DNA from 3 places in the Ruoffia sp. FAM 26254 genome. Region 2 is predicted to be linked to each of the others. Evidence: predicted binding sites of a transcription regulator. Region 2 holds the regulator's gene; each other region holds the start of a gene.
The links. Region 2 encodes NrdR, which represses ribonucleotide reductase genes. Its sites were predicted from a motif close to ACACNATATATNGTGT; they were not measured.
Positions count from the first base shown of each region.

Region 1: a site for NrdR is predicted at 2,594-2,609, ahead of nrdD (anaerobic ribonucleoside-triphosphate reductase). Genes of this name have one in related genera too.
Region 3: a site for NrdR is predicted at 9,609-9,624, ahead of ACEN3Z_RS05645 (deoxynucleoside kinase). Genes of this name have one in related genera too.

Region 1 is NZ_JBGQQY010000029.1:13,832-24,880, reverse strand. Features, by position in the region: gene ACEN3Z_RS07905 (MerR family transcriptional regulator) at 30-791, shown strand; gene ACEN3Z_RS07900 (hypothetical protein) at 874-1,710, shown strand; gene ACEN3Z_RS07895 (VOC family protein) at 1,801-2,232, shown strand; gene nrdD (anaerobic ribonucleoside-triphosphate reductase) at 2,625-4,856, shown strand; gene nrdG (anaerobic ribonucleoside-triphosphate reductase activating protein) at 4,853-5,425, shown strand; gene ACEN3Z_RS07880 (YggS family pyridoxal phosphate-dependent enzyme) at 5,473-6,156, opposite strand; gene ACEN3Z_RS07875 (MarR family winged helix-turn-helix transcriptional regulator) at 6,494-6,925, shown strand; gene ACEN3Z_RS07870 (VOC family protein) at 6,940-7,905, shown strand; gene ACEN3Z_RS07865 (VOC family protein) at 7,954-8,133, shown strand; gene ACEN3Z_RS07860 (VOC family protein) at 8,276-8,845, shown strand; gene ACEN3Z_RS07855 (flavin reductase family protein) at 8,855-9,469, shown strand; gene ACEN3Z_RS07850 (alpha/beta hydrolase) at 9,485-10,090, shown strand; gene ACEN3Z_RS07845 (TIGR02206 family membrane protein) at 10,124-10,807, opposite strand; gene ACEN3Z_RS07840 (DUF1622 domain-containing protein) at 10,970-11,049, shown strand, end outside.
Region 2 is NZ_JBGQQY010000034.1:5,498-16,546, reverse strand. Features, by position in the region: gene dnaI (primosomal protein DnaI) at 1-693, opposite strand, end outside; gene ACEN3Z_RS08425 (hypothetical protein) at 693-2,144, opposite strand; gene nrdR (transcriptional regulator NrdR) at 2,128-2,628, opposite strand; gene coaE (dephospho-CoA kinase) at 2,650-3,246, opposite strand; gene mutM (DNA-formamidopyrimidine glycosylase) at 3,261-4,097, opposite strand; gene ACEN3Z_RS08405 (ABC transporter permease) at 4,236-4,868, opposite strand; gene ACEN3Z_RS08400 (ABC transporter ATP-binding protein) at 4,865-5,632, opposite strand; gene ACEN3Z_RS08395 (ABC transporter permease) at 5,625-6,260, opposite strand; gene ACEN3Z_RS08390 (glycine betaine ABC transporter substrate-binding protein) at 6,403-7,287, opposite strand; gene polA (DNA polymerase I) at 7,558-10,221, opposite strand; gene murC (UDP-N-acetylmuramate--L-alanine ligase) at 10,300-11,049, opposite strand, start outside.
Region 3 is NZ_JBGQQY010000016.1:432-11,480, reverse strand. Features, by position in the region: partial or broken gene ACEN3Z_RS05700 (ABC transporter permease/substrate binding protein) at 1-795, shown strand, start outside; gene ACEN3Z_RS05695 (hypothetical protein) at 874-2,001, opposite strand; gene ACEN3Z_RS05690 (Ohr family peroxiredoxin) at 2,165-2,614, shown strand; gene ACEN3Z_RS05685 (SOS response-associated peptidase) at 2,669-3,268, opposite strand; gene ACEN3Z_RS05680 (fumarylacetoacetate hydrolase family protein) at 3,282-3,902, opposite strand; gene ACEN3Z_RS05675 (hypothetical protein) at 4,279-4,689, opposite strand; gene ACEN3Z_RS05670 (hypothetical protein) at 4,699-5,199, opposite strand; gene ACEN3Z_RS05665 (MotA/TolQ/ExbB proton channel family protein) at 5,189-5,734, opposite strand; gene ACEN3Z_RS05660 (pseudouridine synthase) at 5,860-6,597, opposite strand; gene ACEN3Z_RS05655 (alpha/beta fold hydrolase) at 6,594-7,355, opposite strand; gene ACEN3Z_RS05650 (FAD-binding oxidoreductase) at 7,459-8,817, shown strand; gene ACEN3Z_RS05645 (deoxynucleoside kinase) at 8,882-9,553, opposite strand; gene ACEN3Z_RS05640 (pyridoxamine 5'-phosphate oxidase family protein) at 9,765-10,199, opposite strand; gene ACEN3Z_RS05635 (DUF503 domain-containing protein) at 10,218-10,484, opposite strand; gene ACEN3Z_RS05630 (hypothetical protein) at 10,616-11,017, opposite strand.

The sequences.
Region 1 (11,049 bases), on a different contig from region 2:
AGGTGTAATCTGTATGAAGAGGTGAGGAAATGAGTTATTCAATTGGAGAATTAGCAAAACTAGCCGGGATTAGCACAAGGACTTTGCGTCATTATGATGCGATTGATTTATTAAAACCAGCTTATATCGACGAGAATGGTTACCGAATTTATAGTGAAAACGAAGTGAAAATGCTACAACAAATAATGTTTTACCGAGAATTTGGCATCACATTGGAGGAAATTCATGCGATTGTTAATTCTTCAGAATTTGATCGTCTTAAAGCGTTGGAAACACATTACCAACACCTCAAATCGGAAAAAGAACGTATTAGTCAATTGATGAATACAGTCGAAAACACAATTAAAATATACAAGGAGGACTTAACAATGTCTAAAAAAGAATTTGAAGGCTTTAAAAAACAACAAATTAAAGCTAATGAAGAAAAATATGGTGAAGAAATCAGAGAAAAATACGGTGATGATGTCATTAATTCATCAAATAAAAAATTCGGAAATTTAACGCAAGAACAGTACGAACATATTGAAAAGCTTAATGAAGAAATCAGTGAAGCTTTAGTAAATGCCGTACCAGAAGGGAAACCTGAAAGTGCAGAAGGGCAACGAGTTGCTGAATTACATAAAGAATGGCTAATCATGGTTTGGCCAGATGATCTATACTCTGAAGAAGCACACATTAGCCTAGTTCAAATGTATACACAAGATGAGCGTTTCAAGAAATACTATGAAGATATTACTGAAGGCGCAACGGATTACTTATACGAAGCAATCAAGGTATTTTACAATAAATAAGCGAAGACCGTAAATATTTAGAAAAATCGAGGCCTATGCTATACTTGTCTAAAGTAACAATCTGAAGTGAGGATGGATAGAGATGAGTCATAGAAATAAAGGGTTTTTAGTAGCGATGTTATTCGCGATGCTATTTAACCCAATAAGCATAGCAGCATCAGAAAGTAGTTCTAGTACAAGTGATGAAGAACTGGAACAAGTAGAATTAAGTGAAGAGGATAAGGTGAATTATATTCGCTGGTTTGGAGCCTATGACGATCTGCCCCAAATACCTTTAGATGAATTAAAGTCTACGTTTGAGACGTTCATTTCCGAAGGTTCAACCGACATGACTAAAGAAGAAGTCATTGAATTAGCGGGTGAGCCTGCCGAAACATTTGACGCAGGTGCAAGTGAATTCTTATTGTATTATTCAATGAATGATGAAGAATCAGCTATTCTATATGCACAAATATTCTCAGAAAAAAAGGCTGCGGAAGCAAGTAGTGGACAGGCAGATTCGACAGAATCTGTTGAAAGTACAGAAACAGAAGAGGAATTCGCTGCGCCTTATTTAACAGAAGTGAATTTATTGTTAGTGAATGAGACGGCCTTTGAGCCATTAAACATTACTTTAGAAGAAATTGAAACTTGGCAAGATTCAGAGAGTGACAATCGTGAGTTTACTACATTTGAAGAGTTACAGGAATTAATTGGTGAGCCATCAGAGATAACTTATCGATTCGAAGATGAAAGTTGGCTGTATGCTTGGATTCGAAATAGTGGTGAAACTGACTCAATAGATTATGTCATGAATGAAGTCGATGCTGACGGGAATATTGTGGAACTCAATACGATTGAAGAAAGCGAAGAGAACAGCGAGAGTGTCGAGATTTCTAGCCTAGATGAATCTAACAACACTGACGAAACAGCTGAATAAGCAGTTTGAACTAATTACCGCTTAGGTTTACAACAATCATTGTGTAGGCCTAAGCGTTTTTTAAAATAAATAAATAAGGGAGTCATGAATATGAATCGAATTAACTTAGTTGCTTTAGGTGTCAAGGATATTGGTAAGGCAATGAAATTTTATAAAGAAATTGGCTTTAAAACCTATGAAGAGGCTGACAACCCACCGATTGTATTTTTTGATAATGATGGGACAAAACTAGAATTATTTTCACTGAAAGCCTTAGCCAAAGAAATAAATCCAACCAACCCTCCAGTCATTAATACAGGTTTTAGTGGGATCACTTTAGCAATCAACTTTAAAACTAAAGTTGAAGTGGATGAATTTGTTAAACTGGTTGAGTCTGCTGGTGGGCCGATCGCGAAATATCCTGAACCTACGGATTGGGGCGGGTATAGTGGCTACTTCCAAGATATTGACGGTTATTATTGGGAAGTTGCATATGGCGATAGCTGGAAGTTCGATGAAAATAATATGCTAGTCATAGAATAATAAGTGTTGAATGAAGGAGCTGTGGTTGCAGCTCTTTTTTTGTTGGGAAAATGTGTAAACCTGCATTCGAATTCAATTCGAGTCCTAGATTACGACTAAACACGCAATCGGAAAAATCCGAGTACTCGATTCCAGCTATATACTGGTCCTATAAACGTGGACAACTAGAGACATGTCCGATTCATTCGTGGACTAAGTTCATTTCTGTCATTATCATCGTAGACAGAATTTTATTGCACAAAAAAATATCATCTCCAAGCCTTTCACATCGCAGTTACTTACAATTTTAAATAAATAATATTTATGAAAACGTTAAAAACTCCTCGACTAACACAATATATGTGCTATTATTATTAAGTGAACACAATATATTGTGTTGGAGGAGGATGGAAATGGAGCAAACATTTAAAGGTATTAAGGAAAATAAAACAAATACAATCGTCATCAAACGAGATGGGCGAGTTGTAAACTTTAATCCGAATAAGATAAAAGCAGCGATTAACAAAGCATTTACTCATGTATATTCAAGCGAGGATGCTGAAATATCGGTATTGGTTAAAGACATCGTCACAAAACTATCTACTAGATATGGTCAAGAATTGACGATTAATCAAATACAGCGAGTAACAGAAGAGGTACTAGTGGCCTCTGAATACAACGAAGTTGCCCAAGCTTACATTAGCTACCGGGTACAAAGAGAACAAGAACGCATGTTATCTGTCGATATCAATGAAAGTATTAAAGCCCTAACTGCAAAAGAAAGTACACTAGTGAATGAGAATGCGAATAAAGATAGTCGTGTCTTTAATACACAAAGAGATTTGACTGCAGGTGTCACGGCTAAAGCAATTGGGTTAAAAATGCTTCCTCCTCATGTAGCTAACGCTCATGTAAAAGGACAAATTCACTACCATGATTTGGACTATCAACCATATGCACCGATGACAAATTGTAGTTTGATTGATTTTGAAACAATGTTTAATGAAGGATTTACAATAGGAAATGCCCAAGTCGAGTCACCCCAATCGATCCAAACGGCTACGGCACAAATGGCTCAAATCATTGCCAACGTTGCAAGTAGTCAGTACGGAGGAACTAGTGCAAACCGAATTGATGAGATTTTAGCTCCTTATGCAGAGAAAAATTATCATAAGAATTTAAAGATGGCGCATGAGTGGATTGAAGATGAGGATAAACAAAAAGCATTTGCGATGAGTAAGACGAAAAAAGATATTTATGATGCGATGCAAAGTTTGGAATATGAAATTAATACACTTTATACTTCTCAAGGACAAACGCCTTTTACGACACTTGGCTTTGGTCTAGGGACTTCATGGATTGAAAGGGAAATCCAATTTGCCATTTTGAAAGTTAGATTAGAGGGCTTGGGTAGCGAGAAAAGAACTGCCATTTTCCCTAAACTTGTCTTTACTCTAAGAGACGGAGTGAACTTAAAAGAAGCAGATCCGAATTATGACATCAAACAGTTAGCAATTGAATGTACTGCTAAACGAATGTACCCGGATGTTCTAATGCATGACAAATTAGTTGAATTAACAGGCAGCTTTAAAGTGCCAATGGGGTGCCGCTCATTTCTGCAAGGATGGAAAGATGACAATGGAAATGAAGTCAATGACGGTCGTATGAACTTAGGGGTTGTCACATTAAATTTACCGAGAATAGCGATTGAATCTAGCGAGAACAAAGAGCAATTTTGGTCAATATTAGAGGAAAGACTCGATATTATGACTGACGCTTTAGTATATCGCGTTGAAAGAGTGAAGGAAGCTTTACCAGAGAATGCCCCCATCTTATATCAATATGGAGCATTTGGTGAACGATTGAATGAAGACGAATCCGTTGATAAATTATTTAAAAACAAACGCGCAACAGTATCACTAGGCTATATAGGTCTATATGAAGTGGCAACTGCTTTTTATAGTCCCGATTGGGAAGGGAATAAAGAAGCTAAAGATTTTACACTAGAAGTAATTAAAACTCTTAAAGCCAAGGCAGACGAGCTAGGTGAACAGTACGGCTATCACTTCAGTGTGTACAGCACTCCTTCAGAGAGTTTAACAGACCGATTCTGTCGGATGGATAAAGAACGATTTGGATTGATTCCTAGTATTACCGATAAAGATTATTATACGAATTCTTTCCATTATGATGTCAGAAAAAATCCAACCCCCTTTGAGAAAATAGAATTCGAAAAAGACTATCCACAATACTGTAGTGGCGGGTTTATTCATTACTGTGAGTATCCGAATATGCGCCAAAATTTAAAAGCGTTAGAAACAGTTTGGGACTTTGCTTATGACAAGATTGGTTATTTAGGAACAAATACACCGATTGATCATTGTTATGAATGTGACTTTGATGGTGAATTTGAAGCGACCGAACGCGGTTTTAAATGCCCACAATGTGGCAATCAGAATCCTGACACCTCAGATGTAGTAAAGAGAACGTGTGGTTATTTAGGAAATCCACAGAAAAGACCCATGGTGCGTGGAAGACATAAAGAAATTAACGCACGGGTGAAACACATTCCCGATAGCATTTTGAAATTGAAACGCAATCAGAAAGCGAAATTAGCAAACGACTCAAGGAGCGTACTCGAATGAAAAATCCCAAACCAAAAGAATGGTTAGCTGAAGATTTAAGTCTAGGTAAGATTGCGGATTACAAACCGTATAATTTTGTGGATGGTGAAGGAGTCAGATGCAGCCTTTACGTCAGTGGCTGCCCCTTTGCCTGTATCGGTTGTTACAACCGTGTCGCACAAAACTTTAATTACGGTACACCTTATACGCAAGAACTAGAAGAGCGAATCATTGAAGACCTCGCTGCATCATACTGCCAAGGCTTAACATTACTAGGTGGAGAGCCTATGTTAAATACTAATATCGTAGTCCCTTTATGTAGATCAATCCGAGAAAAATACCAACAAACAAAAGATATTTGGTCATGGACGGGTTACACATGGGAAGAATTACTGTTGGAATCAGAGGATAAGTTAGAACTATTATCATTAATTGATGTGCTAGTCGATGGTCGTTTTGACATTAATAAAAAAGACCTCACAAGGCAATTCAGAGGCAGTACGAATCAACGCATTATCGATGTCCAAGAAAGTTTGGCTCAAGGAGAAGTTGTGCTTTGGACACAATCGAATGGACAACCATATTATTGATAAACAAAACAACAGTTCGAAAAAATCGGACTGTTGTTTTTTGTTTCTTATAAAGCATCTTTGAAAAAGGCAGTACCTACACGTATGAAAGTAGCTCCTTCTGAAACAGCGATGGGATAGTCTTGGCTCATGCCCATGCTAACTTCTGTACAAGGAGCATTTGTAAAGTTACTTTGTTCCACTTCAACTTGTAACTCTTTTAAAAAGCGGAAATATTCATGAATTTCCTCTTGGCTGGCATCAATAGGAGCCATTGTCATTAGGCCAATGATATTTAACTTATCATATGCTTCTAACTCTTTTAAAGTGTCAGCCAACGCGTCGGGTTGGAAACCAGATTTACTATCTTCACCACTCACATTAACTTGAATGAAACAGTTAACCGGCTGCTCAGCGCGTTTTTGAATTTCTTTTGCTAAAGAGAGACGGTCCAGAGAGTGGAGGTAATCAATATCATTAATAATCTTCTTCACTTGTCTCGTTTGTAAATTACCAATAAAATGCCATTGAATCTCGTCATTAATATCTGCTAAATTTTCATATTTCTTTAAGAATACATCGGGGCGATTCTCCCCAAAGTGTTTTACTCCAAGAGCGTGCAAATCACGCATCGTTTTTTCATCAACGGTCTTAGTGACTGCAACTACAGTAGGTTCATCGTTTCCAGCGGGTAGATGATTTTCAATCGTTTCTTGAATTACATTGATATTTGTTTTTAACGTTTGTTTCATTGTCACTTCGTTCACCAATCCTTTAATTATTCCTCTATTGAATTTATCAATAATGGTGGAGTGTGTCAATTTGAAGACATTCAAACGAATTCAAGAATAATCCTTGAATTGAACAAATATCCATGTTAGTATTATTTCGAAGTCGAGATAACACTTCATTGATCACTAATAAAAGTGAAAGACTTGACCTCTAAATTGATTCATGTTAATGTTAATTCGAAATCGAGATGTAAACATTTAAAGTAAAATTTTAAATGCTTTTGCTCGGTTATAATTATTAACTTATAATTCGAAAACGAGATAATAAAATATGAACAATCTTTTAGGAGGAGCAACAATGAACAGAACCGATGAATCATTAAAAGCATTTGTAGGGATCCAAAGAACAAGCGAAACTTTAGATAGAACAGTTAGAAATGACTCAAGAAAACACGGTCTAAACTTAAATGAGTTTGCCGTACTAGAATTATTATTGAATAAAGGGCCACAACCCATTCAACAAATAAAAGAGAAAATTCTAATTGCGAGCAGCAGTACTACTTACTTAATTGATAAATTATGTGAAAAGGGACTTGTTGAGCGAATTGTAAATGAACAAGATCGTCGTATCATTCGGGCCTCTTTAACACCTAGCGGGAAAGAGTTAATTGAACGCATCTTCCCATCGCATGCTGAATTGATTAGAGAATCATTTGATAAATTATCGGATGATGAACTCACACAACTACGGTTCTTATTGAAGAAAATGAACGGCATAGACAACAAATAAAGGAGCATTTTATTATGACGAACAATTTTGAACTTAAAGGAATTCACCACGTTACAGCGATTACGAATAGTGCTGAAAGAAACTATAAATTTATCACAGATATTTTAGGTATGCGTTTAGTTAAAAAGACAGTAAACCAAGATGATATCCAAACGTATCATACATTCTTTGCGGATGACATCGGATCACCAGGAACGGATTTAACATTCTTTGATTTTCCGAATATTCCTTCAGGAACTTATGGATCGAACTCAATTTCGCGTATTGGCTTACGTGTTCCTAACGATGCAGCATTAGAATACTACTTAAACCGTTTTGAAGAATTTGATGTAAAACACGGCGAAATTGAAGGTTTATTCGGTACGAAAGTTTTAGAATTTGAAGAAGAAGATGGGCAACGCTACCGTTTATTCTCAGATGAGAATAATGAAGGGGTAGAGGCTGGAACACCATGGCAAGATGGACCAGTACCAACAGATAAAGCTATCTACGGGCTTGGACCGATTGAAATTACTGTAAGTTATTTTGATGACTTCAAACAATTATTACAAGTAATCTATAATATGAAACCAATGATTGAAGAAGAAGAAGTTGCAGTCTTTGAAGTTGGTGAAGGTGGAAACGGTGGTCGTGTTATCTTACGTAAAGATGAGGAAACACCCGTTGGAATTCAAGGTTACGGAGAAGTTCACCACGTTTCATTTAGAGTTGAAGACCATGCAGCAATTAAATCATGGGAAGCAAAGTATAACCAAATCGGTGTTCGCCACTCTGGTTGGGTAGATCGTTTCTTCTTTGAAGCACTATATGCACGAATTGGCCATATCTTAATTGAAATCTCTACAGATGGACCAGGTTTCATGGGCGACGAACCATATGAAACATTAGGAGAAAAATTATCATTACCGCCATTCTTAGAAGAAAAACGTGACGAAATCGAAGCATCTGTACGTCCATTTGATACAACGCGCAATAAATAATAGCCAGGCGGCTTTGAAATCATTAATACAATATAAGGAGCTGATAATATGGAACCGGTGAAACATTTACACCATATTACTGCGATTGCAGGTCCCCCTCAAGAAAATTTACACTTTTATCGTGATGTTTTAGGCTTAAAATTAATTAAACAAACAGTTAATTTTGACGATGTAAATACATATCATTTCTATTTCTCAAATAAGGGAATGGATGATGGAACAATTTAACTTTCTTCCCATGGGATACGCGTAATCGTGGTGTCAAAGGTAGTGGAAAGTTGGAAGAATTGCTTTCTCAGTACCTAATGGGTCATTAGAACATTGGAAGAAACATTTAGAAACTCATGATGTGATTTTTGAAGAATCGAATATGTTTGGAAATCGTGGTATTATCTTTGAAGATCATCATACTTTACGCTTAGCAATCGTCGAAACTGATGAAGAGAATAATGATTCAGATATCTTAGGTTTCTACGGTGTGGAGTTACTATCAAGCCAACCAGAAGCAACAAGAGATACTTTACGGGACCAACTCGGTTTAGAGGAATTAGAAGCCACATTAGAATTCTTCCACTTAGAAACAGTGGGAGAACAACGTCATCACATTATTATACCTAAAGAAGCACTAGCGAGAGGTAGAGACGGTGTTGGAACAGTTCATCACGTGGCTTGGTCAATGGAAGACGATCTTAAACAACAAGAATGGCGTGAATACCTACAAGATGAAGGATTCCACGTGACAGATGTTAAGGACCGTAATTACTTTAAAGCAATGTACATGCGAGAAAAAGGCCATGTTCTACTCGAATATGCGACCGATGGTCCAGACTTTGCTGTCGATGAACCTTTAGATGCCTTAGGCCAAAAGCTCATGCTTCCAGAACAATATGAAAGCCAGCGAGAAGAAATCGAGAAAACTTTACCAAAAGTCGAATTATAGGAGGGGTTTATGCATTTTTTTAAAGCAGATAATATGTCCTCAAAGGACAATAAAAAGAAATTAGCAGGAACAATTATTCCAAGGCCGATTGCATTAGTGATGACGCAATCTGATGAAGTCATTAATATTGCACCTTTTAGTTACTTTAATATTGTTTCTAACAACCCACCTCTCATTTCGATTGCGATACAACGATCGAATGGTGAACTAAAAGACACTTCAAGAAATATTCTCGCAAAGAAAGAAGCGACGGTTCATGTTGTAGATGAGCGAATCGTAAACGATGCAAATGTAACATCAGCAACATTGCCTGCAGATGAGAGTGAGTTAAGTGTATCAAACTTTAACTTAATTGACTCAAAATTGATTGGTACACCAGGGATTAAAGAAGCCCTCGTCCGCTATGAGACACAGTTGTATAAAGCTGTTGAAATTACGGATGCATCAGGGTTAATCGTTGCGGATTTAATCATCCTAGAGGTGGTTGGTTTTCATCTTGCAGAAGAGATTTACGATGTTGACACAGGCTATATTATAGCAGACAAACTGAAACCTGTGAGTCGATTAGCCGGTGCGGAGTATGCCAAATTAGGTACGCAATTTGATTTAGTCCGACCAGATTAAAGGAGTTAATAATTTATGGAACATATCTTTAGAGAAGGAAAAGCAAACCATCCTGTATTCATTATGTTACATGGAACGGGTGGAAATGAAAAAAATTTACTACCCTTAGGTGAGATTTTAGATCCTGAGGCAGCAATCTTAGCCATCCGTGGAGATGTCGTAGAGAATGGCATGTTACGCTACTTTAAACGTAAAGAAGAAGGCGTATATGATGTTGAAGACTTAAATCAACGCGGAGAAGCTTTACATCAGTTTATCGTTGAATCGAGTAAAGAATATAACTTTAATTTAGATGATGCAGTCTTTGTTGGCTTTTCAAACGGATCAAACATTGCAATGAATATCTTATTAAGAGAAGACAGTCAAGTGAATAAAGGGGCACTCTTTGCACCAATGTATCCAGTGGACGTGTCTCATAATACAAAAGATATGAAAGATGTTTCAATTTTTTTATCAATGGGAGAAAATGATCCCATCGTTTCGTTAAATGATAGCGAGAATGTTGTTGATATCTTCGAGACACGCGGCGCAGAAGTCACAACGTTTTGGGTAAATTCCCATGAGTTAAATGGTGACACAGCTATGCAAGCAAAAGCTTGGTTAAATAAAGTTTTTAAATAATATAATAACAGAGGGACGAGATCATAATAGAACTCATCCCTCTGTTTGTTTGTGAATAAATTTGCTTTGAACTAAGTGAAATATCTGTTCAATAATAAAGAACAGCAAGATAGATACTAAAATTGAGCCCGGATAATAAAAGATATTAGGTACGGAAGAAAAGATGGGTTTATCTCTAAGATAAAAGTAATTACCATTAACAATTGGATTAAATAACGCCACGAAGACAAAGTATACTAAAAACAATAGAATGACACGCTTACGTGCGGATGCATAAACTTTATAGTTATAGGCAATCATACCGTAGAAGGGTAGTAGCAATGTAATAACATGATTCGTTAAAAAACTTACCCCTCTAGGATGCGTAATCGGTTCAATGTTTGATGGTACTAAGAAACTTAACCAAGCAAACACTGAGAAATAGGCAACGATCTTAAATAATTTTTCAGATTTAGTAAATAAGAAAATGATACCTAGAATGGTATTAATCCGACTAATGTGGAAGGGTAAGGATTCTTGTAATGTAAATTCACCGAGTAGGACATAAGAACCGTATAATAAAATTTGTTGAAGGATTGAAATAGTCACAATGTATTTTGAAATAGTATTGCGGTGGTCTCTAACATACGATTGATTCATAAATAAGAGGCAGGTAAAGAAAATTAAAACAGCAATATATAATAAATGATTCGGACCAAGAATTTGAATGTACTCCATGTTAGTTACTTACCTCGCTTTATAATATATTAGTTATAAAAAAATAGTTTAGTATGCATTCATTTTAAGAATCTCATTTCTTTTTGTCAAACTCATTTTTCATTTGTACTTTTAGATAGATATCGGTAAAATTAAATAAAAAGTATAAGGAGTTGTGAATCAGTGTTCCTAGAAGAATTGAGTCAAATTGTTAGCCCACCCATTATTCATATATTAGAATTAATCGGAATTTTTATTATTTT
Region 2 (11,049 bases):
GGCTTCAGCTCCGATGTCATCAATAATTAGGATATCGACCGACTTCACATCTGTTAACACTTGTTGTGTTGAGTTATCCACAAAGGTTGATTTAATCTCCGTTGTAAAAGTTGGATAATGCATCATCGTCACACTTTTATTCAACTTCACCAGTGCATTGGCTAACGCACCCAGTAAATAAGTCTTCCCTACACCGAATTCCCCAGAAATGTATAAGCCTTGAGCACGATGTGGGTTCTTCTTGTACTCATCTAAAAAGCTGATCACTTCGGCTAAAAGTTGCTTACGCGACTCTGTATTGGCATAATACTCAGTCAAGGTTGCTTCTCTAACATCCGCAGACATCATTCGGTTGTCTAGTAAACTTCTTTGTTGCTGCTTCTCTTTGTTGTCATAGTAGGCCTTCGTTGGTACATATGACACATCGATGTAATTATAATTCAAGAACAAAACTGGTTTAAAACCAGGGTTTTGTCCTTGTTCTCCTTTTCTTAATAGATCCATTTCCCGTGCGAATTCATTCAATTTAGAAAGCGAATTTTCAATTATTTCTTGAGAAATGGCCTCTTCATGCTGGTTCACAAACGCTTTGACATCGGGATGATTTAAGACATAATCGACGGTCGCTTTATAATCTGCTTGAAACTTTGGATCTCTCGTAAAGCGAGTCAGTATTTGATTAATTTTTTGCACTATGAATCACCTTCTTCCCCTATTAACTCATTCAGACGCTTACGCATCTCATCTTCACTATATTGCGGTTGAGATGCAGTTTGAGGAGTCTCTTGTTGTTGCTCGGACTGTTCCTTATCCTTCATCCAAGATGGAATAATCTCTTGATGCTGGGATTGTCCACGTTTCTTGTAATTCGAACGGTTTTCTCTTTGCTTCTGTTCGATTTCTTTCTTCTTGCGTTGTTCTTTCACATATTGCATCGCCTTAGGGATATTCGTTAATTCCTCTTGTTCCCATTCACTCGCTACACGTTGCAATTCGCCTTTATAAATATTCGGTCTGTCGTTAATCACTAAAAGATAGTAGATTAAAAAGTTCACAACATGTTCGCTTAAACGTGTTTTTTCTGCTAAATCTCTAATATAAAAATGCTCTGAATCGGTTGCGAAAGTTTTTTTGGCTTGCTTCATCTTATTCAAGAATGCATTACTCGGCATTTGTTCACACGAAATCACCAATTGAACCGCTTCTGGCGCTAATTCAGGATGTTGCGCTTTTAATTGTTGTCTGCGGTCTTCTACTTCTTCTTTCGAATACATTCGAGACGTTCGGTTCGACTTCGTCCTTGGCTCAAGTTGGTCTTGTTGCAAATTCGATTGCCAATTCGATTCAGCTTTTTTATTTTGTCTTTGAGCAATTTTCTTCAAGTCATTTAAATTTACATTTCCGGTAGTTTTATCCATAGCTAAGTATACTAGATTAGCTAACTCGCTTTCTGTATTGCCGTAAATATCATGGATCGCATAAATCTGTTTTTTCAATTCTTCAGATAATTCTGAATGGTTTATTCCTTCAGAAATTAAATAAGAAATAAAACGACTATATTCTAAACCAGGTGCATAATTATGCACTTTATCTGGTTGTTCGTCAATAACTTTTGTAGCAGCTTCATTGACTTGAATAGGATATAACGCCTTTTGAAAGGTGGACGTCTCCTCAGCATAACGATCCTCATCAATCGCTTCTACAGTTAAAAGTGTTGTTAACTCTTCGTAGTCTTTCTCGCCCAATTGATTTAATAAAGCTGTACTTAATAAAGCATCTTGGAAAAAGGCTTGATTGAGTAGGGGCAACTTTAAATCATAGAGAATTGTTTGATGTACGGGATTCGAATTTGATTTCATATCGCGATATGTTCGCATTAAACCGACAGCCTCGAGTTTTATCCGTGCTTCGTTCAATTCTTTAATACCAATGTTCAAGTGAAGTAGTAAAATTTGATGACGTAATGATCTGCGACTATCCAAGTGAACAGTTGTTGGCATTGACATTAGCGTTAAGTATAGACCCATACTTTCTGGACCGATAATTGGTTGATATAAATGAGTTAAACTTTCTAGATAATTAGCTGAAATATCTGCTTGCCCTTTTAAAACAAAGGGTTGAAGCGGATTAATGGTTAGGCTCATCTTGATCTTGACCTTCCTCAATCTGTGATCCATGCTTACCTGCCATAGATTCTAATTCTTTCATGAAACTCTCACGCGATTGGAATTCACGGTAGACACTCGCAAAGCGAATGTAGGCAACCTCATCCAATTCCATAAGAAGAGGCATGACGTATTCCCCAATACGGCTTGTCTCGATCTCTTGGTCAGCGTCATCTCGAATGGACTCTTCCACTTGATTCACAAGTTCATTCATCTGCTCCACCGCAATCGGCCGTTTTTCCGCACTTCGAACAATGCCTCGCATTAATTTATCTCGATTAAATTCTTCACGCGTACCATCGCGTTTTACTACTAGTAATGGTGATTGCTCGATTCGCTCATGAGTATTGAAACGAAAGCCACATTGTAAACATTCTCTTCTTCGACGAATGGATTGACCCTCTTCTGCCGGACGTGAGTCAATCACTTTGGATGACTGACCCTGACATTTAGGACATTGCATTGAACATACCTCCTTAAGTAATTACTTGTTATTCTCTGCTTTTAATAGTTGATCGATTTGTTTATGAGTCTCTTCAGGTGTGTTTGAATTATCAATCACGATTTCGCTCCATTTGGCCTTATCTTGAATCGATATTTGATTGCTAATAAGTTGGCGTGCATCTTCTTCACTCATTAGATTCCGCTTCATTAAGCGTTCTAATTGAATGTCTGAGGAGACGTATACAAGCCAGACAGCATCCGTTGGAATATCTATATCCACTTCATAATACAAAGGAATATCCACAAAGATCAGTGAATGACCTTCTTCTTTATATGCCGCCATTCTCTCTTTGGATTCTTTAGAAATTATCGGATGTAAAATCTGATTGAGTTTCTCTTTACTCGCTGCGTCATTAAACACAATATTGCTTAAAGCTTTTCTGTTTAACGTTCCATCTTCTTGGATAATACCTTCACCGAAATTTTCTTTCAGACGCTCTAAGCCGATAGTGCCCTTTTCAACCACAATACGACTAATAATATCTGTATCAATCACTGGATACCCTTGCTGAATTAAGTACTTTGAAACCGTGGATTTACCAGTAGCGATACTTCCTGTTATAGCAATAGTTTTCATGCGTTTATCTCCTGTTATAATCTTTGGCAAACGGGACAAAAGTGCGTCCCTCTTTGGGCTAAGCGGATTTTCTCAATGGGACTTTGACACCGGACACAAGGCTCTCCGGTCTTACCATATACTTTTAATTCGTTCTGATAGCGTCCTGCTTCTCCAACAGTATTGCGGTAACTTCGAATCGTTGATCCACCAAGTTCCACTGCCTTACTCATTATATTAATTATAGCATGATACAAGGTATTGATTTGTTTATCTGATAGTTGGAATCCGGCTGTTTGTGGATGAATCTGCGCTTCGAATAGGACTTCATCCACATAAATATTTCCTAAGCCAGTTACTATCTTTTGTGATAACAAAGCCGATTTGATAGGTTGCTTTGACTTCTCTAATTGATCTTTGAAGTCCTCTAAATGAAACTCTGCTTCCGTTGGTTCTGGACCAATCTTTCGTTCGGCAAAGAATGCTTCAATTAAATATTTTGGAACATACTCCATTCTACCAAATTTCCGTACATCATTATAATGTAATTGGCTCTTGTCATGAAATTCAATGATGACATGCGTATGTTTGTCTTTTGTTAACGGTACTTCCTCTTCAGGAAAATAAAAATACTTCCCTTCCATCCGCAAATGAGACACTAAATAACTTTCGGGGAAACGGAATAATAAGTATTTACCTCGTCTGTCCACCGATAATATGGTCTCATCAATTAATGGTTGAAGAACATTTGGATTCTCTTCAAATTGAACAACAATCCGCTTCCAAAAGACGTTAATATTTTTAATTTTTTTACCTTTGACTAATTTGTCTAAACCTTTTCGATTTACTTCAACTTCCGGTAACTCGGGCATGCAAGCACCTCTTTCTACATATGATAATTATAACAAAATTTCTATATACTTTGGACATAAAATACCGAATAATATTAAAATACCCAAATGCTTTCACATTTGGGAGTACTTAAGTAATTTCAGTCTTTTATGAGCAAATTAACCTTCCAATTCATAGTTTCTTAACGCAAATTTTTCAATCTGTTTTAGGATAAAGTTGCACGCAATACATAATAAAACCGTCAAAATCATCCCCCAAAGAATTTGAACCATGTCTTGTGTTCTTAAACCTGAGAAGAGAATCGTTCCCAAGCCTCCAGCATTAATTGTCGCACCTATGGTCGCAATTCCGATACTCGAAGTCATGGCAAGTCGAATCCCACTAAAGATTGCCTTAGAAGAAAGTGGCAGGTAGATTCGAAAGAATAATTCTTTATCTGTCATTCCCATCCCGATAGCTGCTTCCACAATCATAGGGTCAATTTCTTGTATTCCTGTACTAAAGGTCCGCAGCAAAATATATTCACAGTACAATGTGAGGACAATCATAGCCGTATCTGCGCCTAAGCCTGTCACAGGAATTAATAGCGCAAACAAAGCATAACTTGGAACGGAATATAAAGCAGAGAAAAAGTAAGTCAGTCGCTTTAACCATCTTTGGTTATGAATTAAAGTGTAGATAATCACGCCAGCAATCGCAATGGCGATGAGTAATGAGATGGTCACAAGTTGCAGATGTGTTACTGTCGCATCAATAAGACGGTCACTATATCGAACTAAGTAATCGATCATATTAACTCACTCCATAATGATTCTTCTTCGCGAACCGTATCTAATAAACTATTCACGAATGCACCTTTTGGATTTTTTATAATATTTTGAGGTGTATCGTATTGTTCAATGCGTCCTTTATCCATAATCATTACTCGATCGCCGAGTAAGAAGGCTTCATTGATGTCATGTGTAACGAATAGGAATGTTTTACTGTCTAATTCTGCATGGATTGCTTTAATTTGTGACTGCAATTCTTTACGGGTAATCGCATCAACAGAACCAAAAGGCTCGTCTAACAACATAATTTGAGGATTGGCTGCGAGTGCACGTGCCACGCCAATACGCAGTTGTTGACCACCGGATAATTGCTTAGGATATCGGTGTGCATATTCGGTATACGGCAATTGAATTAAAGCCATTAGTTCAGTTACGCGTTCTTTAATCTTTTCTGGTTCCCAGCCAAGTAATTCTGGCACGGTAGCAATATTCTTTTCAATCGTAATGTGTGGGAAAAGTCCAATTTGTTGAACAACATAGCCGATTTGTCGGCGCAATTCGATTAAATCATACTCTTTAATTTCTTTATCATTGATTTCAATTTGACCACTGTTTGGTTCGATCAAGCGGTTGACCATTTTTAAAGTCGTTGTCTTACCTGACCCAGATGAGCCAAGAATCGTTATGAATTGACCTTCTTCAATATTAAATGACAAATCTTTGATGATTTCTTTGTCACCAAAAGATTTGTTGATGTTTCTGAATTTTATCTTAGTCTTAGCCATGGTTCTCCCCCACTTTCTCTATTAATAAATCCATTAAAGCCATACTTAATAGTGATAATAATGCCACTGTTCCCCCACCGATGACTAATAAATCCATTCGGTAAAGTCCAAGCCCAGTAAAGATTAACGTTCCCAGCCCTCCGGCTCCGATATAGGTTGCTAAAGTTGCACTGGCAATAATTTCAACTAAGGCTAGTTTAATTCCATTTAAAATGTAAGGCGCTGCAAGTGGAATTTCAATCCGGTTACGTAATTGTTTCTGGTTCATTCCAATGCCCCGAGCCACTTCTATAGTGATCGCTGGAATTTCATTAAAGCCAAGAATCGTATTCATAATAATTGGCGGAATGGCCAGAAAAGTTAACGCAATCAGTGCCGGTAATTCTCCCACCCCTATGATTGGTATTAAGATGAATAACACCGCTAGACTCGGTATAATACGCAGTAATTGCGAAGACGTTGTTAAGACCTCACCTACCTTCTTATTTCGGTAACTAAAATAACCTAAGGGTATGCCGATACATATCGCAATAATTAAGGCTATTAGACTTAGTTTAATATGTTGGACCAAATATCCGGTGAACTCACTAGCGTCTGTTTGAAAGTATTCAATGATTTGTTTAAGCAAGCAATTCCCTCCAATTCTAATTTGTTGTCGCATCTTCTGTATAGTTTACAGGATTTAGACACTTTTCCCAAAATACTTGTTTCCAATAAAAATACGCAAGTAGAGAGCTTTCTTCTACTCGCGTAAAATTTGTGTGCTTGGTTTATTGAATCGAATGATAGTATTCTTCCGCAACTTCCATATAGTCTCGCCCCTCAATATCAACGCTAGCATTCAGAGCAACAACGGTTTGTGTATCTAGTGTTGCGTTAATGTCATTAATAATAGTTTCAATATCAGGGTTCGCTTCGAGTACATCTTGGCGAACAATCGGCACTAAATTATAGGGTGGCCAGAAGTTTTGGTCATCTTCTAACACTTTATACATATCAGTATTCGATAATTGCCCTTCAGTCGTGTAAGCAGGTGTCGCATCTGCTTCATCACTACTTAAGACTTGATATTTTAAGCTATTATCATAGACAGTGATTGATTCAAAATTGAATTCACCGTAGACTTCCTCAAGTCCTTCTAAGCCGTCTTCTCGTTCTTCGAACTCACCTTGAGACGCAAAGCGAATGTTTTCAGCATTTGCTTGTAAATCACTGATTGTATCAATACCGTATTCTTCAGAAGCAGCGGTTGTAATTGCGATACCTTGTGAATCGTTCGCTGGCGCATATTCAAGTGTCGTTAACTCGCCACCTTCTTCGTAAGCATTACGAATTGTTTCAGCAACACTATCAGGATCTGTATCCATCGGTAAGTTGAAGATACTTAATAAGGCTGTCCCAGTATATTCTGGATACAAATCAATTTCTGCATTTTCAATGGCTTGTGGAATCACTGAACTTGCGATACTTGGTACGCGCTCGACTGAGTAACCATTCTCTTCTAAAGCTAAGGCGTAAATTTCACTCACGATCAGACTTTCAGTGAAGTCTTTTGATCCAATTTTTATGTTGTCACCTGAAGCGCCGGAAGAACAACCGACAAGAACTAAGCTGACTAAGACGAGTAAGATCATTATATTTTTTGCTTTTTTCATACTTCGACTCCTTTTATGAAATTAGGTGATTGGCGTTGAAATTTTCGCCACTTTCACCGTAGAGACTGTGATCAATTTCAATAAACAGTAATTTAATTATAGGATAATCCTAGCTATCAAGCAATTGATTGAACTTCAGGCGAAATTATTATAGATTGCTCTCGTTAATCGCCACATCAGAAACACTTTTTTTATTCTTCCTGTTAACACTGGGAAAAACACCAAAAAAAGACCCTCACCCTATTAAGAGTAAGAGTCTAGTATTCAATATTATAGTTCGTACCAATTAATCCCTTGGTTATAGTCAACTTCTAAAGGTACGTCTAAATTTGCAGCGTGTTCCATAATTTCTGGTACGAGCTCACTTAAGCGTTCCATCTCCTCTGCAGGTGCTTCTAAGATTAACTCATCATGCACTTGTAGTAAGATTCTTGCTTGAAGTCCTTCATCGTCAATGGCTTTTTGTAGACGAATCATCGCAATTTTCAAGATATCTGCTGCTGTTCCTTGTATTGGCGAGTTCATCGCTGTGCGTTCTGCAAATGAACGGATATTGAAGTTACTTGCCTTAATGTCAGGTAAGTATCGACGGCGATGGAATAATGTGCTGACGTAGCCATCTTCTCGAGCTTTTTCAACAATGTCAGCCATAAATTTTTGAACACCTGGGTACATTTCAAAGTAACGTTCAATGAATTCTTTTGCTTCAGGTCTTGGAATATTTAAGTTTTGTGATAATCCGTAATCACTAATTCCATATACAATTCCGAAGTTTACAGCTTTAGCTTGGCGACGTAAGTTACTATCAACATCTGACGTCGATTCTAAATTGAATACACGTCTTGCAGTAGCCGAGTGAATATCTTCACCCGCAATAAAGTCATTCGTCATATGTTCTTCTTTACTGATATGCGCAAGTACACGGAGTTCAATTTGCGAATAGTCGGCACCAAATAATTGCCAACCTTCTTCTGAAGGAATGAAGGCTTGACGAATTTTACGGCCTTCTTCTAAACGTACCGGAATATTTTGTAAGTTTGGATCCGCACTACTTAAACGACCCGTTTGCGTTAAAGTTTGGACGAATTTCGTATGGATCTTCCCATCTTCTTTAATATATCCTGGTAGGCCAGCTAAGTAAGTTCCTTGAAGTTTACTGATAGAACGGTAATCAAGAATTTCTTGAATAATGGGATGCTTATCTAACAGTTTTTCAAGAACGTTGGCAGCTGTACTGTAGCCTGTTTTAGTCTTTTTAATGACTGGTAAGCCCATCTTATCGAATAGAATTTCACCTAACTGTTTTGGTGAATTCACGTTAAATTCTTCACCCGCATATTCGTGAATACGAGCTTCCATTTGTTTTAATCGTTCGATTAATTCTTCGTTCTTCTCTTCTAATGTTGCGCCGTCTACTTTAATTCCGGCAATTTCCATTCGAGCTAGAACACGTGCCACTGGCACTTCGATGTCTTCGTATAGATCATCCATCTCTAAATCAACTAGACGAGTACGTAATGGCTCTACTAACGCATCCAATGCTATGGCTTTACTTGCGACATGGTTTACGGTTACCTCTGTGTCTTCTGCTAATTTTCGCTTAGCACCTTTTCCGTAAACCATCTCGTCTAACTCAACATTCACTGGTACTTCTAGCGCTCTGACGACATTCGCAATCTCGTCCATATGATTCGCTTCAACGAGGTAAGCCGCAATTAAAGTATCAAATATGATTCCTTTTAATTGAATCCCATAATGACTTGTTAAGACTTCATCTCGTTTTGAGTCGAATAAAATTTTATCAACTGACTCATCTTCTAGCCAAGCTTTGAAATTCGTTTCATTTAAAGCGACAGATGCCTCAGCAACATAAACCGTATTCGCAACTTGATCATACCAAGAAACATATAAAACATCATCAAAATGATAATTGTCCCCAATAGTTTCAAAGTATACTGCTGTTTGTTTAGGTAAAATATCTTCTGTGATTGCATCTACAAACTGTACGTCGTATTCAAGTTGTGGTTCGTCCGATTCAATCGCTGTGATATCGACATCTGACGTCGCTTGAAGTTCAGTCAAGAAACTATTAAATTCCATTTGACGGTAAAATTCAACGAGCTCTTCAATATTCTTCCCTTCATAAGTGATGTCGTCAATCCCGATTTCAATTGGCGCTTCCAATAAGATTTCAGCTAATTCTCTACTCATGAACGCTTCTTCTTTTTCATTGGTTAAGTTTTCTTTCATCTTAGATGGTTTTAACTCATCAAGACGCTCATACAATTCTTCGACAGAATGATATTCTTTGATTAATTTAATGGCCGTCTTCTCACCGATGCGTGTGACACCTGGGTAATTATCCGATGGGTCTCCCATTAGACCTTTTAACTCAATAAACTGCTTTGGCGTCACTCCGTATGTTTCCATCACTGTCTCTGGCGTATAAGCTTCTAATTGGCTCACACCTTTGCGGGTAATATACACCGTGACGTTGTCTGTGGCGAGTTGAATTAAGTCTTTATCTCCAGAAATAACAATAACTTCATCATGCGAATCTGCTTGATGCGATAGTGTTCCAATCACATCATCCGCTTCATAATGCAAGATATCATAGTGTTTCATTCCGTATGCATCTAATAAGACTTTAAGATAAGGCATTTGTTCTTTGAATTCACTTGGCGTTTTTTGTCGCCCGCCTTTATACTCTTTAAACATATCCGTTCTGAATGTCACTTCACTTTTGTCAAATGCGACTAATATGTGTGTCGGTTGAAATTGTTCCATGACACTGTCTAACATTCGATGAAAACTATAAAGTGCATTCGTGTGTAGACCTGATTTGTTCTTAAAACGGTCTAAATCTAAGATTGAATAAAAAGCTCGAAAGGCAAGACTACTTCCGTCAATTAACATAATTTTACGTTGACTCATTGAATATTCCTCCATCTTTAATTATTAAGCACAAACAGCCAACGAATTCTAACTCGTTGGCCGCTTGTTGTTTCTATTCTATAATCGGTTCGGGCTTAAGTTAGCATATGCTTTCTCAAATTGACGAGAAAGTTCATCAATGTCTCCTGCGCCCATGAACAGGAATACTGCATCTTTATAACCCATTAATGGTGATAAGTGATCCGTTGAGATGATTTCAACATTTTGATGGATTAATTTCGCAAGGTCTTCAATGGTTACTTCCCCGTTCGCTTCACGCGCTGAGTTAAATATCTCTACAAGATACACTTTATCCGCTAAAGAAAGCGACTCTGCAAACTCATTCAACATCGCCACCGTTCTAGAGAACGTATGGGGTTGGAAGATTGCGACAATTTCACGATTTGGGTAGCGTTGTTTTGCTGCATCAATGGTTGCAGCGATCTCAGATGGATGATGTGCATAGTCATCAATGATTGTTAAATCTTGAATTTGACGTGCTGAGAAACGACGTTTCACGCCAGCAAAAGTTGCGATATGTTCTTTAATATCTTCTGCTCTAAAGCCTTCTAAATAAAGCACTGTAATGACTGATAAAGCATTTAAGATATTGTGCTCACCAAAGACTGGAATCGCAAATCTTCCGAATACTTCCCCGTCAATGACAACGTCGAATTCAGACCCTTCAACAGTTCGGTCGATATTTTTTGCATGTACTTGTGATTCTTCAGTCAGTCCATAGTAATAAATAGGCACCTCTGCCTTTAATTCCGATAAATATTCGTCATCCCCACAAGCAATAATTGCTTTATTCGCTTGATTAGAGAA
Region 3 (11,049 bases), on a different contig from region 2:
CTTGCAACACGTTCAACGGGAGAGACTATCCAAATAGTTCATAACCCTTGGGATACAGAAATTGCGTCCTCAACTGTTTTAGCCTTAGTTTTAGAAGAAGTTGGATACAATGTAAATCTTGTATCGGTTGATAATGCCATCATGTTCGAATCTATCTCTACTGGAGAATCAGATGTTATGACTGCTGCTTGGTTACCTACAACACATGGGACCATTATTGAAGAATATGAAGACGACATGGTTGATTTAGGCCCAAACTTAGAAGGTGCTTCTTCAGGAATTGGTGTTCCAAGTTATATGGACGTTGATTCGATTACTGATTTAGATTCGCAAGCAGACCAAACCATTATTGGTATCGAGCCTGGTGCAGGTGCCATGATTCAAACAGAAGAAGCAATGAGCCATTATGACAATATAAGGGATTGGGAATTAGAAGCACCATCTACTGGAGCAATGTTAGCTTCACTAGATGGAGCAATTCAAAATGAAGAAGAATTTGTCTTTGTTGCTTGGACTCCCCACTGGATGTTCTTAGAGTATGATATTAAGATGTTAGAAGATCCTGATTTCGTATATGGTGAAGCTGAAGATATTTATACTTTCACTCGCTTAGGCTTTGCGGAAGATCATCCTGAAGCTAACGAAATTGTTGATCGTTTCTTTTGGAAAATCGATGACATGGAAAATGTGACATTAGCAATGCAAAATGGTACGGATAACCGTACAGCAGCCCAGAACTGGATTGATGAGAATCGCGAAACTGTGGATTCTTGGTTAGAAGGCGTATTTGAATAAAATTAATCATTTTAAGAATCACACCCCTTTAGGAAATAATCCTAATGGGGTGTGATTTTTACTTTAATATTCTAATGCTTAATAGCGCAATCTTGCAGAGACATTAATTCCTTCTGGCATATCATCGTCTGGAACAATATAAATCTTTCCTTTAGCAGTTGCCACTTTTGTTATGAGTTGTTTTAAGAAGTCTTTGTCTGATTCTTCAAAACTACCATTATCAGTGATTGTCCCGGATTGGCTATAACCTTTATTTACTAATAACTCTTCAATTCGCCCTTCTATAGCACTCATGGATAAATCATCTAATTGATTATCAACTCTAAACTTAGGCGCTGTTTCTCTAAAGCGATTGAACATGGTCTCTTGTTCTTTTTTAACAATTTCAATATTTTTGTTCAATGCTTTTTCTTGAACAGTATTGAAATTCGCATTTGCACCTGACTCTTCAATTCGCCCATCAATTAAGTATGGGTTTTTTGATAATTCACGAAATACAGCTTGATTTTCTGACAAAGCATATAGAATGAGTGGTAAGTCACGAGCTGAAGAATAATTTTCATGAATGTAATTGTCAACTTCTCGGAAGTAATTCTCACGATCTATGTCTTTTTCATGACTTGTATCATTATGACCATGATAGCCTTGTTCTCCTCCACCTGTCGCACTATACGCACCTGAATTGGCTCCTCCACCAGTTAATTCTGAACCTAGAGCATCATTTAATGTTCTTGGTGCATCATCATCTTCAAAGTCAATTTCTTTAACAGAAGTAGCATCCCCTTCGAATAAACGAATATCCTCACGATTTAGAATTAATACATGATATTGGTTCGTGTACTGATAATTTTCAATCAGTGGTGTTAAATTTGGTGCTTTACCTACATTAACTAAATTAGCAACCGGAATACCTAGGTGGTAATAGTAGACTTCGTCTTCTGTAATATATAATGCGAGTCCTCCTCGATAAGTTACTAACTCAACGTCATTGACTTTCGCTCTTTCAATCTGTTCTTGAAACTTGTTTGAAACTTCTTTGTCGCATTCTGCTTCAACTCTCTTTTTAGCCTCTTCTAAAAGATTATTCAATTGAATACGATCTTGATCAGAGCTGACAGATGTTGCATGCAACTCCATAGCAATTGTCACGAATAACTTATCAACCTTCTCTAACTCTTTCGCCGGAAAGGCAGTTAATTTAATCATAGTGAAACCCCTTTCTTTCTTGTAATACATTAATTGTAACAATATCTCTCTTAACTGTAAAATCATACACATTGAGATATCACACTATATTAGTACAGAAAAGTTGCATCCCAAATAATTATTGGTAACCTATATATATAGAACTTATGAAGGATGATAATTAATGACAGAAAAAAGACGTTATACGACTATGGCAGTGAATACTGGTGGACGTCATGGAATTAGTCGTTTAGTAGATGGTAGTTTTGAAGTGGATGTTGCAATGCCTAAAGAAATGGGTGGCCCAGGAGAAGCTGTCAATCCCGAGCAGTTATTCGCTTTAGGTTGGAGTGCTTGCTTCCATTCAGCTTTAGAACGCCACAAGAAGACGTTTGGTGCAGAAGGTGAGTCAAAAGTTGGCGTTGAAATTGGACTTAATACTGACCCTGAATTCGGCGGTTTTAAACTAGTGGCTAATATCGAAGTTGGTATTGAAGGCTTATCGTTAACAGAAGTGCAAGAAATCGCTGACCAAGCGCACGGTGATTGCGCTTATTCAAAAGCGACTCGTGGAAACATCGATTCTAAAGTTACTGCCATCGAAACATTCTTTATTGAAGACGTAAATAATTAAACTCTTAAAAAAGCAAGCTTATAAACTGTTTAAGAACAGTCCATAAGCTTGCTTTTAATTTGTTACTTGTTTAAAGGTTAAATCTATAGTTAATGTGAGAAGTATTTCTTGGAGCTGATTTGGATCAGTATTTAAATTCAAATACTCCTTCTCTGTTTTCTTATCTAAAATGACGGGAACTCTGTGATGAATGTCAGCCATTTGCCCCACTGAATCTTTCGTTAACATCGAGTAGGTCAATGTACTTGAACCATCTTCATTGTCGTAACGCTCACAAATCCCTGCAATTGAGAAGATATCTAAATCTGTTACGGCAATTTGCCAACGCTCTTTCTTCTCTTGTGAATCAACTTCCTTAAATTCATAAAACGAAGTGGCCGGAATCAAACAACGTTTACGTTTAAAAGGTTCAATAAATGTCTGCTTTTCCAATATTGATTCTAAACGTGCATTAATCAGAGGTCTCTTAGCGAAACTAGGCGTAAATCCCCATTTAATCGCATAAAATTTATTATTTGGAAGTAAAATGAGGTTATTTTGACTTGGATAGTACACTTCTCTCTCATCTTCAGGTAAGTTCGCATCTAATTCTGTACCTTCATAACGATCCAGTAATGCTTTTTTATTCTCTAAAAAACTATATTGCCCACACATCGTTAATCACTCCTTAACTAATACGATTCGTAAGTGTTCCAATACCTTCTATTGCGATTTGTATCTCGTCACCAGAGTCTAACCACTCTTGTTCTGTTTCATCATAGCCTAAGATAACACCTTCGGGTGTCCCTGTAAATATTAAATCACCGGGTTTAAGCGTCATATATTTTGATATATAAGAAATAATTTTAGCACAGTTAAAAATCATTTTATCTGTATTTGATTGTTGAACGATTTTACCCTTGCGCGTAGTAGAAATATTTAATTGATTAGGATTTATACTGTCTGACGTCACAACTACTGGGCCAATGGGCGCAAATTTGTCTGGGGTTTTACCAAGTAACCATTGGCCTGATCTAAATTGTAAGTCTCGTACTGACAAATCGTTCCCAATCGTATAACCAAATACATAATCCAACGCTTCTTCTTCAGACACGTCTTTGGCAGTTTCTCCCATAATCACAACTAAATCACATTCATAATCAATTTGTTCGCCTTCTAATGATTTAGGTATAACTTCCCCATCCGCAAAAAGAGCGTTGTTAAATTTACTAAATAAGACCGGTTCTTCAGGTACATCTAAGTCTGGACCTTCTGAGACATGGTCTAAATAGTTTAAACCGACACAAATAATTTTTTCAGGTCGACTTACTGACGGTAAAATATGTAAATCTTCGTATTTTAAATAATCAGATTCAATAAAAGATGCTTTATTTTCTTCAATAATTTGTTTAATTAACGGAAATTGTTTCTCCTCAATGAATGATTCGAGTGAGCCTTTTGGCTCTTTATCCGTGTATTTACTAAGGATATCAAGTGAAAGAACACCATCTGGTGTAAGTAAACCTACATGGCTTGAATCTTTATGACTGTAACTAAGTAATTTCTTTGTTTAATTTCTTTCATTATTAAGATTATAAAGCGTTTTCTATATTGACATTATAACGAATAAACAAATAGAGAGCCAAGATTCTGATGAATCTAGATTTCTCTATATTTTAGTTATATTAAGATTGTTCCTCAGCTTCTTGGAAATCAACTTGAGAATCAGTTAAAGTTTCAATGACTGAATCATAAGTAGCTTTAATCGCATTATCATCTGTCACAGTATAAGTAGTAGAGTCTTCCTCATCGCTCACACGTGATTCTACTTCATCTTCTGTCACAGCTTCATTATCCCAAAAAATATCAGATTGAGAAATCGTTATATTTACGTGTTTCGCTTCCTCATTCCCTTCACCAACACTGCTGGTTTCATTTATCGTAGTCTCTGTCGTTTCGGTTCCGTCGCCTAAACCACCATCTAACCAGCCACCTTGCGTGACTCCGAAGCCTCCACCTACTAATACTAAGGTTGCTACAAGCCAACCCCAAATACCGAATTTACTTTTTTTCTTATTGTCTTTTCTAGCCATCATTACCACTCCTTATTCAATTTTATTACTTTGATCGATTAACTGTTCCTGATACACAACTGTACTATTCGAATTTTGATCTATTTGTGTTATTGCTGATAGAATATTTCGATAATCTCTTAAAAATATTTCCTCATTATTATAAGTAAACGAAACAATGATAACTTCTTGTTCAATTGTCTCGATTTGAGAGGAAAGCCATGAATATAAGTCTTGAGTTTCAGGTTTTTGAACTTCCGATCCATCTTCCAAAACTAAATACATGGGATCATTATCCAAGCTGGATGGAAAGACAATATTTACTTTCCCAATCGATTGTTGATACGTTTGATACCAAATTTGTTCTGAATGCGTTTGAGGCATTTGTGTTTGTTCTAAATGGGTAACCTCTTCTTCTAATTCTGTAATCGTCTCCGCTGTTGATTGAGACTGTGTCGCTAATACCATAAATAATAATATTAATATCACATCAAGCAAAGGAGTTAAGTCAACAATCATTTCTTTAAATTTCATCGTAAGGGGCCTCGTCATTTCGACGCGCATGTCGTTCGACAATCGCATCTTTTCTTAATAAATATGTTTGGACTAATTCATTATTCTCCTCCACCCTCGCTTGTAAATAACCGTTTAAAGCTTTGAAGATAATGGCGAATACAATCCCCCAAAATGTTGAAGTCAATGCCATAAAGAATAAACTTGTATCTAATTCACCAACCATCGGTATTAATGAAATGACTGTTCCTAATAAACCCATCAAGGGGAATATCGCACAGACGTTTGTAAATAATACATAGAGACTATTACTTTTCTGACGCTTTTGGAGAATTTCTTGCTCACCATCTGAATCAAAATATAACTCGTAATGTTTGTTCATACTTTTTTGATTTTCTTTACCTAGAGCCACATTTCCCCGTGGGATTAAAATATTAAATAATTGCTTACAGCTTTCTAAGCATTTGTAATAAAGAAACGCTGCACCAATCGCTATAATAATAATTAAAAAATCAAATTTAAAAAAATTATCTAATATTGGTTGAAAAAATTGCAATGACTATTCACCTCTAATCTTATGTGGTTTAATCATACCATTTTACACGTAATTTACGAAGAATATAACTTTATCACAGTAAATTTATTTCATTTTTTTCATTAGGTACTAAATAAATATTCAAATTATGATCGTTTTAATTCTTGCATCATTTCTTTTACTTCTTGTAACTCTTCTTTATATAAATGTCGGTATTGACCACTTTGCGTTGTCTTGTCCAAATAAATGGGACCAATCATGATGCGATGTAAGCCTATGACTTTAACCCCACATTGTAAAAACATACGTTTAATTTGATGTCTTTTCCCCTCAGTTAAAGTAACTACCCCAGTACTTTCACTCATCGATTGATTTAAGATGCGTAATTCAGCTGGTTTGAGTTGAATTCCGCCTTCTAATAGCAAGCCTTTTTCAAATGCCTCCACCATTTTCTGGTCCATCTTGCCATTCACTGTGACATGATATTGCTTTTCTTTAGCAAAACGCGCTTGTTCAAATAAATAATGAAGTTGACCATTGTTTGTGAGAAAGACTAAACCGGTTGAATCGCGGTCTAATCTACCTACAATTGATAAACTCTCATCAAAATCTTGTTCTTTTAATAATTCTAAAACGGTAGTGAATTCCAAATCTTTTTTAGCACTCAAGACCCCCTTGGGTTTGTTCAAAGCGATATAAGTATGTCCTAGATTTTCACCTATACGCTTACCTTTTACTCTAATATCAAATAGGCCAGAATCAATCGTAAGCATTCTATCTGTAACGATTTTTCCATCACATGTTACTTGTTTACTCTGTAGCAATCTTTTTCTTTTTTTAACCGGCAAATTGAGTGCTTGTTGTAATAACTCATCAAGCGTCATTTGTGTAACTCTTCTAAATGGTCATTATGGCTACGTTCAAAAAAGTCAGCAATTCGATCCATCGTCTGTGTTTGTACAAGGTGACCAGTATGTTCGAAGATAACTTCCATATTCAGCTCTGGATTCTCTTCTACAAAGGCCTTTGTTTGGCTAAAAGGAACTTTTTCATCTTCATCCCCATGCCAGATAAAGAAAGGTCTGTCGCCTAATAATTCGGGTTGACGGGATAGATCATACTTAGGAATCCAAGATGTTAGATAAAAATAGTCCTGAGGCAAATAAATATTGCGACTGGTCGCATGACGATGAATCATGTTTCTATAATCAGTTAATGCGGGCGTTCCCATGATACAAGCAGCAGCATTAATTTCTGGATTATGTGTCATTAAGGCGCAAGTTGTCATTCCACCCATCGACAAACCACCTACACCAATGAAATTAGTGGTTAAATGTCGTTTTTTGAAATAATCAATAATATAGCCAAATTCAAATAAATTTGTATGAATACTATTAAAAAAGGTCAATGAAGGTATCGTTGAAACCGTTTGGATGCGTTCACCGTGGTTCTCCGCATCTGGTAACACAACGCGAAAGCCTTTAGCCGCTAACTTGCGACCTTGGGTAATTACTAATGTCTTATTAATTTGCCAACCATGATAATATACGATGATTGGTAATGGGTTATTTTGGTCGGTATCTTCAACAACTTCAAATACTGGAATGGTTCCAATCATTCTTTTTCTTACAATAATTTTCAATTTTTTCCAACTTTCTATAAAGTTTATCATTGTAGTTTTGATGACAATATTTAACTAATTTGTTATTCTTATTGTATTGAAAAGCTTTTCAAAGGAGGCAATTATGAAATTAGATAATATTATATCAGAGCCATCACGCATTCTACAAGGAAGTCGCATTCCTGAAGCCTATTCGGTGAATGAGCACAGTATAAAAGTTAATCTTCATGCGGTGGCATATCCATTAAATACTCAAGAAGTCGTCGACTTAGTTAAATATGCCAACCAAAATGACTTAGCCATAATTACTTATGGCGCTAATACTGGTTTAGCTGAAGCGACTTCAGCGTTCGGAGGTGAGTTAATCATCGATCTCAGCAAGATGAATCAGATTATTGACTTCGATTTAGATACATTAACTTTAGTGGTAGAACCTGGTGTCACAAACGGTGACGTCCAACAATATGTAGAGTCCAAAGGCTATTTCTACCCACCTGATCCTGGAGCAAAACACGGTTCGATCGGTGGTAATGTAGCTACAAATGCTGGTGGTATGCGCGCGGTTAAATATGGTACAACCCGTGAATACGTTCGTAAGATGGAAATCGTCCTTGCTAACGGTGACGTTATTGAGACAGGTAGTGTAGCAATTAAGAACAGTTCAGGTTATAACTTAAATCATCTATTTATTGGTTCGGAAGGAACTTTAGGAATCATTACTAAAGTCTACTTAAAAGTGATTCCCTTACCTAAGTTTAAACAATCCTATATCACCGCCTTCCCTTCTTTAGACGATGCGGCGGAAGCAGTACTTTCTATCTTGCGGAATGGTTTGGATATCACGGCTGTTGAGTTTTTCGAACGTCGTGCCATCGCATATAGTGAACAACTCTTGAATAAAACATTCCCAAGTGAAAAAGGAGTTGCCTACTTATTAATGACCTTTGATGGGATGCAAGAAGCGGTCATTCAAGAAGAAGCTCAGCGATTAGAAAAAATTACTCATGATCATAATGCAGTTGAGTTTTTAGTGCTTTCTGAAGAAGATAGTTTAACTGCATGGGATTTACGCGATAATATATTAGCAGGAATACTAACAATTTCTGAACAAGAGCCTCTAGATTATTCCGTTCCTGTGAATGAATTTGTGAATTTTTTCAAATATACACATGAAGTCGAAGCAAATAGTGGTTTAAATTTCATTAGTTTTGGGCATGCAGGAGATGGTAATATTCACTCTTCTATCTTACGAGGCGACTTAACCCAAGATGAATGGCAAGAGAAAAAACATGAAATACTGACGAATTTATATGCTTATGTCTCTGAAGTCGGTGGTTTACCTTCTGCAGAACATGGTATTGGTTTAGTTAAAAAGCCATACTTTAAACAAGTGATGAGTAGCGAATATTTGCATTACTTAAAACAAATTAAATTGGCATTTGATCCTGACAATCGATTAAATCCAGGTAAAATTTTTGATTAATACTTCATCCTTAAACAAAGAAATCACCTCAAAGATTAACTCTTTAAGGTGATTTTTTATGTATTTATTTTGTCGCAGGTTCTAATTGACCCATCTCAACAAGTTTATTTTTTACTAGCTCAATAACCACTTCTGCATCAGCAGGGTTATTAACGACATCGTATTTATCAATATCAATTTTGATTACTTGTGATGCGTGGTAGTGATTATCTACCCAATGATCGTAGCCACTCCAAAGTGTTTCATAATAGTTCACTAAATTGATATCTTGTTCAAATTCACGACCACGAATGCCGATTCTCTTTAAGATTGTATCGAATGAGCCTGTTAAATAAATCATTAAATCGGGAGATTTTTTAGGTAGTTCATCCAATTCTTCAAGCATATTTGTCAAAAGCTTTTCGTAAATACTAAACTCAAGATTTGAAATACGACCTAAGTCGTTGTTTACTTTCGCGAAGTACCAATCTTCATAGATTGAACGATCTAATACGTTATTACGGTGAACAAGTGCCTCCTTAATACTATAAAAACGGCTACTTAAAAATTCTAACTGTAATAAAAATGAATATCTTTTTAATTCTTGTTCTTCCTCTGATGCGGTATAAAATAATGGAAGTATTTCATTGTCATCCACATTTTCATAAAAAATATCTGAACCAAGTGCATTACCAATTAATTTTGCTACACTTGTCTTTCCAGCACCAATCATTCCACCAACAACTATAATCGCCATCGACTCCTCTCCTTTATTCCATGCAACAACATGTTGTGTCTATTTACAAATTATAACACTATATATTGTGTTATCAAGTAAATATTAAAAATTGTCTTAGACGCACCTATGAAACTATACAGAATTTTGTCGATGGATTCAAGTTAATTATTCCACATAAATTTATAATATTAAAGGCGTCACTCTCGTTAAAAAGTGACGCCCTGAATAGCTAATCTTTTACATCAAATTCAAAATGTTCGACGATTTTATTTTGTAGATGTTGATATTTACCATGTCCTTTAAATAATTGGAATGCTTGAACAGATTGTTGGTCTGCTTCATCTGGATACACATCATTAACATATGGATTATCCTTTAGAATTTCTTTTAAATGCTCTTTTCCAACTTTTCGGATTGATCCACTGACTCGAATAACTTCAATACCTTTATCAGATTTAGCCATTCCCGTAATTGATACTTCAGGTTTCGCTTCTAATTGCTGGTAAAAGTCAGTTTTAGGGGATGTCATGAAGAAGATTCCTTTTTCATTCCCTACGCCTACATTAATATAACGTGCTTGCGGCAATCCTTCGTTGTCCACTGTTGAAAAAACAGCTGCACCAATCTCATCTTGTAATAAAGTAAAATATTTTTTGTATTCCATATTCTTCCTCCTAAAAAATTACATTTCTGCAATATTATATTCAGTAACCATAATTGGATAAGTACTCTCTATAAAGGCAAATATATCTTCTAAACGCTTCTTGCCTAACTTTGCATCGCTTGTAACAATCCCGAAAGCAAGTTCACTTTGATTTAATATATCATGAAATGCAACTTCTGCTGCTGAAACTTTAAATCGACCTTGACTCTTTTGAATGATACTTTTGACGATGCGGCGTTTATCTTTTAAAGAATAAGCATCATTAATTATAAAGGTGATTGTCAAGACATGTACATGCATCTATATCCCTACTTTAAATTAAATATTTCAATGTCTCACATTGATAATGAATTACAAAAAGAAATCAATCACGTTATAAAACATGATTCATTCCTCTGATATTGGTTATGACAATATTACCAAATGCGGTAGCCAATATTTGTGATTAATAGGCCAGTCTGAATATCCCAACGACAATATTGAATATATACCATATCATCACCATTACCGTAGTAAGCTAAATCAGGCATATAATCATCACCGTAAAATTGCTTTTGTTGATTTTCATGTAGAAATTCAATCGTTTGAGTAATTTCATAACCTTTACTTAAACCATCTTCGTCTGTAATGACTACTTCTGTTCCAACCTCTAACAGATCTTGATCCGCTAATGGATTAAAAACACCCGTACCCGTTAAGTCATAATAATGACCAAAAAAAGTATTGATGTCATTTTGACCAACATAGGCTACACGGTTTTCATTCAGGACTTCATTTAATTCATCAAAATCATCTCCGAAGCCTTCGTTTCCACGCATATCTTTAAAAGAAAACTCATAACCATTCACAC